2 linked regions of the Salipiger abyssi genome follow. Each later gene encodes a partner of the first gene's protein in a complex. Links are inferred from orthologs where the notes say so. Each region holds a gene or a part of one and is shown on either strand. Other genes may lie near its edges. The genes, in order: clpS and clpA.

What was found.
Region 2: the proteins of clpS (region 1) and clpA are in contact, whole or in part, in a solved structure (PDB 1LZW), measured with the Escherichia coli proteins. The link is inferred for Salipiger abyssi from one-to-one orthologs.

What each region holds. Positions count from the first base shown.
Region 1 is NZ_CP015093.1:954,482-960,417, reverse strand. Bases 2,014-4,694 are described here. They hold clpS (ATP-dependent Clp protease adapter ClpS), read right to left. Parts: upstream 3,695-4,694; coding sequence 3,332-3,694; downstream 2,014-3,331. Other genes in these bases: Ga0080574_RS08250 (HAD family hydrolase), read left to right, coding at 3,791-4,489; Ga0080574_RS08260 (class I SAM-dependent methyltransferase), read right to left, coding at 2,329-3,306; Ga0080574_RS08265 (SDR family NAD(P)-dependent oxidoreductase), read right to left, coding at 2,014-2,282. Outside these bases: Ga0080574_RS08275 (LuxR C-terminal-related transcriptional regulator), read left to right, coding at 1-449; hemF (oxygen-dependent coproporphyrinogen oxidase), read right to left, coding at 530-1,426; more of Ga0080574_RS08265, read right to left, coding at 1,482-2,013; Ga0080574_RS08245 (D-alanyl-D-alanine carboxypeptidase family protein), read left to right, coding at 4,771-5,936. UniProt on the Escherichia coli protein: Involved in the modulation of the specificity of the ClpAP-mediated ATP-dependent protein degradation.
Region 2 is NZ_CP015093.1:1,845,828-1,852,134, forward strand. Bases 1,849-4,900 are described here. They hold clpA (ATP-dependent Clp protease ATP-binding subunit ClpA), read right to left. Parts: upstream 4,514-4,900; coding sequence 2,183-4,513; downstream 1,849-2,182. Other genes in these bases: Ga0080574_RS12450 (FadR/GntR family transcriptional regulator), read right to left, coding at 1,849-2,020; gloB (hydroxyacylglutathione hydrolase), read right to left, coding at 4,669-4,900. Outside these bases: Ga0080574_RS12440 (ABC transporter permease), read left to right, coding at 1-560; Ga0080574_RS12445 (COG3650 family protein), read left to right, coding at 640-1,254; more of Ga0080574_RS12450, read right to left, coding at 1,262-1,848; more of gloB, read right to left, coding at 4,901-5,424; Ga0080574_RS12465 (class I SAM-dependent methyltransferase), read left to right, coding at 5,487-6,236. UniProt on the Escherichia coli protein: ATP-dependent specificity component of the ClpAP protease. It directs the protease to specific substrates. It has unfoldase activity. The primary function of the ClpA-ClpP complex appears to be the degradation of unfolded or abnormal proteins.

The sequences.
Region 1 (5,936 bases):
CCATGCCGGGGATGAACGCGCTCGATGGGCTCTACCGAATGAGCGCGCTGGAGGGCGCGCGGCGCGTGGCGGTCATCTCGGGCACCGCCAGCCGGGAGGTTGCGGAAAAGGTGCTTGAGGCCGGCGCGGCGGGGTTCGTGCCCAAGACGCTCTCGGCGAAATCTCTGGTTAATGCGGTGCGTTTCATGGCGATGGGCGAGCAATACGCGCCGCTGGAATTCATGCGCGGGGAGGAGCGCGCGCCGAACCCGATGGCGGAGCGGCTGTCGCGGCGCGAACTGGAGGTGCTGGAGGGGCTGACGCAGGGCAAGTCGAACAAGGAGATCGCGCGCCATCTCGAAATCCGTGAGCCGACGGTCAAGCTGCATGTCAAGACGCTCTACCGCAAGATCGGTGCGGGGAACCGCACTCAGGCGGCGCTATTGGCGCGCGAGGCAGGGTTGTTCTGATGGTGCGGCTGGAAGGGGGCGTGGGGCGCAAGTGTCGCCGCCTTATGTCTTCGCTAAACCGGTGGGTTATGCGGAGTTTCTCACACCCATTTCGCCATGGGTGGCAGGCTCATCAGCACCGCGTTGGCATCGTGCCCGGTCGCCAGACCGAATTTCGTGCCCCGGTCATAGACCAGATTGTATTCGGCATAGAGGCCGCGATGCACAAGCTGCGCATCTTTTTCGGTCTCACCAAAGGGCATTGCCCGGCGCTTCTCCACCAGCGGCAGATAGGCCGGGAGGAAGGCGCGGCCGATATCCTGGGTCAGGGCGAAATCCGCCTCCCAGTCGCCGGTATTGCGGTCGTCCATGAAGATGCCGCCGACGCCGCGCGCCCGCTTGCGATGCGGTATATAGAAGTATTCGTCCGCCCAGGCCTTGAGCTCGGGGTAGAGCGTGGCGCCATGCGGGGCGAGATGCGCCTGTTGCGTGGCGTGGAAATGCGCCGTGTCCTCATCGTATTCGAGGCAGGGGTTGAGATCGGAGCCACCGCCGAACCACCAGGCGCCGGGCGTCCAGAACATCCGCGTGTTCATATGCACCGCCGGCACATGCGGATTCTGCATATGCGCGACAAGGCTGATCCCCGAGGCCCAGAAGCGCGGATCCTCTTCGATGCCGGGCACGCCGCGCGCCGCCATCGCCTTTTGCGCCGCCGCCCCCAATGTGCCGTAGACGGTCGAGACATTCACGCCGACCTTTTCGAAGACCCGTCCGCCGCGCATCACGCTCATCAGCCCGCCGCCGGCATCGGACCCGTCATCCGCCTGCCGCGAGGTGGGCGTGACCTCGAACCGGCCCGCTGGCGCCTCCGAGAACGGTCCGGTGACATGGCTGACCTCCAGCGCCTCGAAGGCCGCGACGATCTCGTCGCGCAGCGTGCGGAACCAGTCCGAGGCGCGGGCCTTGCGCCCGGCGAAAGCGTCGGTATCGGTCATCGGTGTCTCCTCGCATCCACCGGCCCGTGGTAGCGGCAAGCGCCGCGCGGGGCAATCAATGCGCGGGGGCGGCCACCGGGTCGAGCAGGGTGCGACCGCCATCGACGGTCAGGATCTGCCCGGTCATGAAGCCCGAGCCCTCGGAGGCAAGGAACTGCACCGCCTCGGCCAATGCGCCGGGCCCGGCGATGCGGCCCAGCGGCGTGTGTTCCTCGATCTCGCGGCGGTAATCGGGGTTTGCCTTCAGCTTGTCCTTGAGGCTGGCGGACATCACGGAGCCGAAGCCCACGCCGTTCACCCGGATCCTGTTGGGCGCCAGCGACACCGCCAGCGAGCGGGTCATCTGGTCGAGCGCGGCGCAGGAGATCGAATAGGCCATGAGCTTCTGCTGGGTGCGCCGAGAGGCGATGGAGGAGAGGTTGATGATTGCGCCGGCCTGACGCTCATTGTCGCCATTGGTCTGCTTGATCATGCGGTTGGCGACGATCTGGCTCAGCCGCAGCGCCGGCATGAGGTTCTGCCCCAGCAGAGTCTCTACTGTATCGTCTTCGAGATCGAGCGGATCGGAAGGCATCATCTGGCGCGCGCCGTTCACCAGGATATCGACCCGGTCGAAGGCGTCGAGCGTGGCTGAAAGCAGGTTGGCAAGCGTCAGCCGCTCGCGCAGGTCGCCGGCAAAGTAACACATGTTGCCGCCATTGGTTTCCTGCCCGCATTCCTTGGCAAGGCGGTTCTCGTCCATATCGGCGAACATGACATTCGCGCCCTTGTTGGCGAAATGGCGGGCGATGGCGAGACCCACGCCATTGGCGGCGCCGGTGACGATGGCGGTCTTGCCTTCGATGGAATAGCTCATGCAGCGGTCCCTGCGGTTTGTCCCCTGGGCGGGACGTTAGCGAAGATCATCGGTTCGGGCGAGAGGCGTGGAGGATCTTGAACCGGTTGTCGCCGGCGATTTCCGCGCTGTCGCGGAACTGTGCCTCAAGAGCGGTCTCGTAGGGCAGGTGGCGGTTGGCCACCAGCCAGAGATGGCCCGAGGGTTTCAGGATGCGCTTGGCGGCGGCGATAAAGGCCTGGCCGAGCGCCGGATCGGATTTGCGCCCGCTGTGGAAAGGCGGATTCATCACCACGGCGTCGAGCGGCTCGGGCGGTGTCCAGGCGGTGGCGTCGGCCCAGTGAAACCGTGCGCGCGGGTCGGTGACGTTGCGCTGCGCGCAGTCGAGCGCGCTGTGATCGGCCTCGACAAGATGCAGCTCGGCGAGAGTGTCGCGCGCCAGCAGCCCGGTGGCGAGCCCGCCCCAGCCGGCGCCGAGATCGGCGACGTTTGCGCCGAGCTTGGCGGGCAGGGCGGCGAGCAGTGCCTCGGAGCCCGGATCGGGCGCGTCGGCGGAGAACACGCCCGGCGCGGTCCAGAGACCGTAGCTGTTCTGCGCCGGGCCGCGCGCCCAGTCGGCAAAGGCGTCGGAGGCTGTGAACCAGACGGTCTTGCCATGCGCCTTGGAGACCTGGCCCAGCAACGCCCCCCGGGCTTTCACAGCCTTGGCAAGCGGTTCGATGCCATCGGTTTTCTGCCCGTCGATCACGATCAGCCCGCCGGGCGCGGCGTTGCAGGCCATGGCGACGCGCGCCTCGGCGAGATCGCGGGCGCGCGGTAGGAAGACGATGGCGGCGGCAAAATTGCCCTCGGGCGCCAGCGTCACCGGCACGCCGCGCGCCGTCCAGGTATCGTGATCGGGCTTGACCCCCTGCACCACGGTGCAACGGTCGAGCGGCAGGGCATCGGAATAGAGATCCCCCGGCGCGCCGATCAGCAGGATCGGCCCGTCAGCGGGCAGGGTCAGGCCTGCCTCTGTCGCAAAACTCAGTCTGTCGGCTGTCATGGCAGGGCCGGCGCGGGCGCGCGGCTCACTCCTTTTCCATGGTGCATTGCAGCGGGTGCTGGTGGCGCCGGGCGAAATCCATCACCTGGCCCACCTTGGTCTCGGCAATTTCGTGGCTGAAGACCCCGACAACGGCAACGCCCTTTTTGTGGACGGTCAGCATGATCTCAAACGCCTGCGCGTGCGACATGCCGAAAAACCGTTCGAGCACATGCACGACGAATTCCATCGGTGTGTAATCGTCGTTCAGCAGCAGCACCTTGTAGAGCGGCGGGCGCTTGGTCTTGGGCTTGGTCTGAAGGACCACATCGGCATCGCCCTGGCCATCGTCGGTGGACGAGGGCCGGTTGGCGAGGCGGACGGTGTTTTCCGTGATGGTGAATGTCATCTCGGGCTCAAGGCGCTTTGCGGTTCAAGGTTCGAAGCGTCTATATAAAACGGCGCAGCCCGCGAGGAAAGGGTTGCACGACGGAGTCTCGCTTATATGACGCGGAAATTGCAAACAATCGGTTTCGATGCGGACGATACGCTCTGGCATAACGAGCGGTTTTTCCAGCTGACGCAGCAGCGATTCGCGGATCTGCTCGCGGATCATGCAGATGCCGAACACCTGGATGCCAGGCTGCTGGAGGCGGAACGGCGCAATATCGGCCATTACGGATTCGGCGTGAAGGGCTTTGTCCTGTCGATGATCGAAACCGCCATCGAGGTGACCGAGGGGCGGGTGCCGGGCGCGGTGATCGGCGAGATTCTCACCGCCGGGCAGGACATGCTGGCGCATCCGATCGAGCTCTTGCCGCATGCGCGGGAAGCTGTCGAAGAGCTGGCGGAGGGCCATCACCTGGTGCTGATCACCAAGGGCGACCTGCTGCATCAGGAGCGCAAGCTGGCGCAATCGGGGCTGGGCGAGCTCTTTGACGCGGTCGAGATCGTCTCGGACAAGCAGCCCGAGACCTATGCAAGGATCTTTGCGCAGACCCCGGGCGGCGCCGAGGCGGCGATGATGGTGGGCAACTCGCTGAAATCGGATGTCCGGCCCGCCATCGAGGCGGGCGGCTGGGGTGTCTACGTCCCGCAAGAGCTGATGTGGACGCTGGAGATGGCCGAGAAACCGGTGCATCCGCGCTTTGTCGAGTTGCCCGATCTGGGGGCGTTGCCCGGGCTGGTTGCCCGCATCGGTTGAGTCGGCGGCAAGGCGCCTGCCACATTTTTGCCGCAATCGCTTTTCTTGGGCATGCGCACCGGGGTGACCCTAAATGTGGATTTTAGCCTCGGGAAAAGGCCAGAAAACCAATAAATTGCAGGGTTTCTTTGATGTGGATCCCGTGCTACGCTCAAAAGCAATGACAAGAATGCTCACCGGAAAAATCCGGGGGCGAGAGGCAGCAAAAGGCGGATACCGTGACGGGACGGCGTAGGCAACGGCCGGGCCGAGCAGGCCTGTATGTTTTCACATTGATTTGGATGCTCATCGCTGTACCGGTGAGCGTGATGGCGGCGCCATATGCCGCCATGGTGATGGACGCGCGATCGGGCGAAGTCCTGCATGCGGAGAATGCGGATACGCCGCTGCATCCGGCATCGCTCACCAAGATGATGACGCTCTATATCGCCTTCGAGGCGGTCGAGCATGGCGAACTGACCATGGACACGATGGTGACCGTGTCGCGCAACGCGGCCGCAGAGCCGCCGTCGAAGCTGGGGCTTCGGCAGGGGCAGAAGATCAAGCTGCGCTATCTGGTGCGCGCCGCGGCGGTGAAATCGGCCAACGATGCCGCCACCGCCATCGGCGAGGCGATTGCCGGGTCCGAGGCCGCCTTTGCCCGCCGGATGAACCGCACCGCCAAGGCGATGGGCATGACCCGGACCAATTTCAAGAATGCCAACGGCCTGACCGAGAGCGGGCATATGTCGACCGCCCGCGACATGTCGATGCTGGGCCGGCACATGATCTATGATTATCCGCAATATTATAACCTGTTCTCGCGGGTCACGACCCATGCGGGGATGCGCGAGGTGGCCAATACCAACCGCCGCTTCCTGGGGCAGTATCGGGGTGCCGACGGCATCAAGACCGGCTATACACGCGCCGCTGGCTTCAACCTCGTGGCCTCCGCCGAGCGCGGGCAGGAGCGGATCATCACCACTGTCTTCGGCGGTCGCTCGACCGCGTCGCGCAATGCCAAGGTGGCCGAGCTGATGGATTTGGGCTTCAAGCGCGCCAATACCCGCGTGGCGCTGCGCCGGCCGGGCAAACCGCCCTATCTCGGCAACAAGGGGCTGGGCGATGTGCTGGTGGCGCGGAGCGCCGATCCTTCGCCGGACGGGGCGCGTGGCAAGACGATCCGCGTGGTGAGCGCGGCGGTGACCCGCAGCCTGCGTCCGCAATCCCGCCCGGGTGCCTCGGGCACCGATGTGGCGCCGCTGGTGGCCAGCGTCGAGGGCGATATCGAAACCGTGCTGGCGGCGGTGCAGACCGCCAAGGTCGCGGCGGAACCTGCGCCGGTGCAGGTGGCGGATGCCTCGGACGTGGCGCCGGGCGCCTCGGTCAAGCCGATGCGCCGACCCAAGGGCATCGTGCTGGCCAGCGCCGCCGCGGCGGCGGCCGCAGAGCCCATCGCCGAGCCGGT
Region 2 (6,307 bases), 890 kb from region 1 along the record:
GCGCGGTGGTCGGGTCGGAGGGGCCGGCCAGCCCGATGATGCAGCACGCGCCGATGAACACCGCCATCGCCATCGCCTCGGCGATGCTCAGCACGCTCTACATCCAGATCCTGTCGCTGGTGGTCATCCTCTTCGTCTATGACGTGGCCTTCAATCCCTTCGTCATGCAGGAGATTTACGATCCCATCGGCTGTATCGCGATGATCCTGCTGTCGTGGTTCTCGGGGGCCGCGATCGGCATGGTGTTTCTGGCGGCCAAGCCGTGGTTTCCGACGCCGGTGTCGATCATTACCACTGTCTACCAGCGGGCCAATATGATCGCCTCGGGCAAGATGTTCGTGGCCAATTCGCTGCCCAGCTACATGCTGGTGATGTTCGACTGGAACCCGCTCTTTCACACCATTGACCAGTCGCGTGGCCATGCCTTCGTCGACTACTACCCGCGCAATTCGAGCTGGGAATACCCGCTCTACCTGTCGCTGGTGCTGATCATGATCGGGCTCATGGGCGAATTCTACACCCGCAAGCACGCCTCTGCCTCGTGGGGCGCGCGGCGCTAGGTCGGGTATTCCGCGCTAGGGAATTCTGCCCCGCCCGGTTAGGCTCTGTATCAAAGGATGCCGTTCTGGGGAGGTTGGGATGTCGCGCGCTGTTTTCGTTCTTATCCTGTGGCTTTGCGCCGGCGGGCCGCTCGCCGCGCAGGAGCTGCCTGCGCTCTACGATGTGACCGGTGTCGCGGCGGACGATCAGCTCAATATCCGCGCCGCGCCCGAGGCCTCCGCCCCGGTGATCGGCGCGCTGGCGCCCGGCCAGACCCATGTGGAGGTCACCGCGATCAACGAGGCCGGAACATGGGGCCGGGTTGTTCTGGGCGAGCAGGCGGGCTGGGCCTCGCTCGCCTATCTCACCGCGCAGCCGGGCAGTGCCATGCCCGACGCGGGCGAGGTGACCTGTTTCGGCACCGAACCGTTCTGGAGCTATCACGTCACCGCCGGCGACACCGCGACCTGGTCGGCCATCGACGACGAGGTTGCGACTCTCAAGTCCGGGCCGTTCCGCCGGGCGGATGCGCGCGTCGAGCCGTTCATATCCGTGGCCGGCGGGCCGGGGCAGCAGGCGGTTCTGGTGATGCAGAAAGATCCGCAATGTTCCGACGGCATGTCGGACGCGCTTTACGGGCTCTCGGCGGTGCTGGTGCTGAGCGGTCGGCTGGAGCGGGCGGTGTCGGGATGCTGTTCGCTGGCGCCGCGATAGCGCGGGCTTACTCGGCGATGAAGCGGCGCAGGACGCGCGCCTCCTGCTCCTTCATCAGCGTCTCGGCCACCTCCATATGGGCGCGCATGATCGCGCGGGCGCGTGAAGCGTCGCCCTTGCGCAGCGCATCCACCAGCTCGATCTGATAGCTGCGCCCCTTCTGCCAGAGCGGGCGGTTATGCGGCTCGTAGAGCCTGCGCCACACGGTCAGCTCGGTCAGGATCTGTGCCATGAACTCCACCACGAAAGCAAGCAGCGGGTTGTCGGCGTAAGAGGCCAGCAGCGCGTGGAATTTCAGCGAAGAGACATGCTGCCTGCGCTCTTCCTCGGTGTCGCGGGCGGGCAGGGGGTATTCCGAGATCACCGCCTCCAGCGCGGCGAGCTGCTCGGCGTCGAGCCGCCCGGCAAGCTCGGCGGCGACCTCCGGTTCTAGCAGTTTGCGCATCTGGTAGATGTCGGAGATCGACAGGTCGCGGAAATAGAAGTAATTCGCCAGCAGTGCACGGGCCCGTTCACCGGTGACCTCGCCGACAAAGCTGCCGCCGCCGGGGCCGGTGCGGGTCTCGACCAGACCCTGGGCCTCGAGAATGCGCATCGCCTCGCGCACGGTGCCCTTGGAGCGACCGTAACGCGCCATCAGCTCCGCCTCGCCGGGCAGCCTGTCGCCGGCGCGCAGCTCGTGCTCCACGACCCATTCCTTGATCGTGTCGGCCAGCTGCACCGGGCGCGACCGGCGCGGGGCGGGTTTCTCTGGGCGTTTGCTCACGCGGCCTCTCCTGTCTCCGGCGCGTTGGGGGCGGTCATAGCGCGGCGCGGCGGGTCGATGCCAGCCCGTTGTGAGCGCTGACACAGAAAGAGTCGGGGGCCAAAACGAACTCCGCCGCGCAGGGCGCGGCGGAGAGATGCGTTGCAGTGCCCACGGGGCATGTCAGTCGGCGGTGAGAAGCGGCGGCTTCTTCGACGACAGGCGCAGCTTGTCGGGGCCCTCGATCGACAGCGACAGCTTGCCGTCCTTGACCCCCACCTTGACCACGCCGCCCTTGGCGAGCTTGCCGAAGAGCAGCTCCTCGGCGAGCGGTTTCTTCAGGTTCTCCTGGATCACGCGGCCCAGCGGGCGCGCGCCCATCTTGTCGTCGTAGCCCTTTTCGCCGAGCCATTCGGCGGCGGGCTTGGTCAGCTCGATGGTCACGTTACGATCCATGAGCTGCGCTTCGAGTTGCAGCACGAACTTCTCGACGACCGAGAGGATGACCGATTTCGGCAGCGGCTGGAAGCTGATCACCGCGTCCAGACGGTTGCGGAATTCCGGCGTGAAGGTGCGCTCGATGGCGGCGGTGTCCTCGCCCTCGCGGCGGTCGCGACCGAAGCCGATGGCCGCCTTGGCCTGCTCGGTGGCGCCGGCGTTCGAGGTCATGATCAGGATCACGTTGCGGAAATCCACCGTGCGCCCGTTATGGTCGGTCAGCGTGCCGTGGTCCATCACCTGGAGCAGGATGTTGTAGACATCCGGGTGCGCCTTTTCGATCTCGTCGAGCAGCAGCACGCAATGCGGGTGCTGGTCGACGCCATCGGTGAGCTGGCCGCCCTGGTCGAAGCCGACATAGCCCGGAGGCGCGCCGATCAGGCGCGAGACCGCGTGTTTCTCCATGTATTCCGACATGTCGAAGCGCAGCAGTTCCACCCCCAGCGTGCTGGCGAGCTGCTTGGCCACCTCGGTCTTGCCGACGCCGGTCGGGCCGGCGAAGAGGTAGTTGCCGATGGGTTTTTCGGGCTCGCGCAGACCGGCCCGGGCCAGCTTGATCGCCGCCGACAGCGCCTCGATGGCCGGATCCTGGCCGAAGACCACGCGCTTGAGCGTGTTTTCGAGATCGCGCAGCACCTCGGCATCGTCCTTGGAGACGTTTTTCGGGGGAATGCGGGCGATCTTGGCCACGACATTCTCGATCTCCTTGGCGCCGATGGTCTTGCGCCGCTTGCTCTCGGCCACGAGATGCTGCGCCGCGCCGGCCTCGTCGATCACGTCGATCGCCTTGTCGGGCAGCTTGCGGTCATTGATGTAGCGCGCCGACAGCTCGACCGCCGACTTGATCGCATCCGCGGTGTATTTGACGCTGTGATGCTCCTCGAAATAGGGCTTGAGGCCCTTGAGGATCTTCACCGTGTCATCGACCGAGGGCTCGTTCACGTCGATCTTCTGGAACCGGCGGCTGAGCGCGCGGTCCTTCTCGAAATGCTGGCGGAATTCCTTGTAGGTGGTGGAGCCCATGGTGCGCAGCTTGCCGCCCTGAAGCGCGGGCTTCAGCAGGTTGGAGGCATCCATCGCGCCGCCGGAAGTGGCGCCGGCGCCGATCACCGTGTGGATCTCGTCGATGAAGAGCACCGCGTCGGGATGTTCCTCGAGCTCGGTCACCACGGCCTTGAGCCGCTCCTCGAAATCGCCGCGATAGCGCGTGCCGGCGAGCAGCGCGCCCATGTCGAGCGAATAGATCGTGGTGTTCGACAGCACCTCGGGCGTGTCGCCATTGACGATCTTGCGCGCCAGCCCCTCGGCGATGGCGGTCTTGCCTACGCCGGGATCGCCCACCAGAAGCGGGTTGTTCTTGCGGCGGCGGCAAAGCACCTGAATCGCGCGCTCGACCTCGTGTTCGCGGCCGATCAGCGGATCGACATCGCCCTTGCGCGACTTGGCGTTGAGATCGACGCAGTATTTGCCGAGCGCCGATTCCTTGTTGTCGGCGGGCGCCTCGGCCTGCTGGGTCTTGGCCTCTTCCTCGGCCTCCTGCGCGCCCTGCACGGGGCGCGCCTCGCCATAGGCGGGATTCTTGGCGACGCCATGGGCGATGAAATTCACCGCGTCATAGCGGGTCATGTCCTGCTCTTGCAGGAAATAGGCCGCGTTCGATTCGCGCTCGGCAAAGATCGCGACCAGCACGTTGGCGCCGGTCACCTCGGTGCGGCCCGAGGACTGCACATGGATGGCGGCGCGCTGGATGACGCGCTGGAAGGCGGCGGTCGGCACCGCCTCCGATCCTTCGATGTCGGTCACGAGGTTCGAGAGATCCTCGTCGATGAATTCCACCAGCGTTGTGCGCAGCTCCTCGGTATCCACGGAGCAGGCTTTCATCACGCGGGCGGCATCGGGCTCGTCGATGAGGGCGAGCAGCAGGTGTTCGAGGGTTGCGAATTCGTGACTGCGCGAGTTCGCAAGAGCCAAGGCTGCGTGGATGGCCTGTTCCAGGGTGTTCGAGAAAGACGGCACGGCGGCGCTCCTCTTGTCTGTGGTCGGGCGGGTATGCCCAACTTTGCCTCTTACGGTTAAAGTTTGGTCGATACCGACCGCGCTTCAAGAAATTTCTGAGCCTTGGGCGCTCACATTTACGGTGATGAGTGCAACGTGGCGTGAAAAGCGGCGGCTCAGAACCTGTCCTTACGGCCCCGGATCTCGGCAAAGACCTGGGCCTGAGACGCGTCCGGCATGCCCAGAAGATCGCGGATTTCCGGGGAGTCGGGGCGCAGGAAAGGGTTGGTGGCCAGTTCCTCGGACAGCATACAGGCGGCGGTGGGGTGCCCCTCTGTCCGGGCTTTGGCAATGGCGTCTGACCTCAATTTAAGCGCTTCGTTGCCCGGTTCAATGGTCATCGCGAAGCGGGCGTTCGCGGTGGTGTATTCGTGGCCGGTATACACCATGGTCTCGGGCGGCAGCGCGGCGAGGCGCGACAGGCTCTGCCACATCATCTCGGGCGTGCCTTCGAAGACGCGCCCGCATCCCAGCGCCACCAGGCTGTCGGCGGTGAAGACCGCGCTCGCCTCGGGGAAATAAAACGCGACATGGCCAAGCGTATGGCCGGGAACGTCGATGACCTCGACCGATGTGCCGGCGAGCGTCAGGGAATCGCCCCCCGCGACGGCGGTGTCGAGCGGCGGCAGCTTGGCCTCTTCGGCCCTGGGGCCGATCACGGTGCAGCCGTATCTCTCGCGCAGCTCGGCGACGCCGCCGACATGGTCGTGGTGGTGATGGGTGATGAGCAGCGTCTCCAGCCCCCAGCCGCGCGCCTCCAGCGCCTCGATGATGGGGCCGGCCTCGGGCGCGTCGATCAGGCAGACGCCTGCGGGCGCCTTCACCAGATAGGCGTAATTGTCGCTGAGACAGGGAACGGTGACGATCTCCATGGTCTTTCCTTATAGGCTTTGCCAGACTGGCCCCAGCTTGGCGGATCGGGAGAGGCCCCGCAATGCACCTTGATGTGCAGACCCTGCGAGATTTCTACTATCGCAGCGCGCTGGGGCGCGCGGCGCAGCGGGTGGTGCGCGATCAGGTGCAGGCCTACTGGCCGCATGCCAAGGGTCAGACCGTGGCGGGATACGGCTTTGCGGTGCCGCTGCTGCGGCCCTATCTGCCGGATGCGCGCCGGGTCGTGGGGCTGATGCCGGCGCCGCAGGGCGTGCTGTCCTGGCCCGCCGGTCAGCCGAATGTCTCGGTCCTGTGCGAGGAGACGCTCTGGCCGCTGGAGACCGGCCATGTGGACCGGCTGGTGATCATGCACGGGCTGGAGACCTCGGAGCGGCCCTCCGAGCTGCTGGAGGAATGTTACCGGGTGCTGGGGCCGGGGGGCGAGATGCTGATCGTGGTGCCGAACCGCTCCGGGCTCTGGGCGCGCTCCGACGCCACGCCCTTCGGCTACGGGCGGCCCTATTCGCTGAGCCAGCTCGACGCGCAGCTCAAGATCCACGATTTCGTCCGGCAGGCGCATGTCTCGGTGCTCTATCAGCCGCCGTCGAGCCGGCGCTTCTGGATGCGCACCGGCCCCGCCTGGGAGCGGATCGGCCGGGCGATCCCGGCAGTGGTGGCTGGCGGTGTGCTGATCGTGCGGGTCGCCAAGCGCTACCCGCCGAAGCGCACGGGGCTGGGCGACAAGGTGCGCGTGCCGAACCCGCTCGACGTGCTCACCCCCTCGCCCAAGAAAGAGCCCAAGGCGGTGTGACCGGGCGCATCCGGGCCTCTGCTCAGAATCGCATCACTCCGACGTGACTCGCCGCGACTTGACGTCATGGG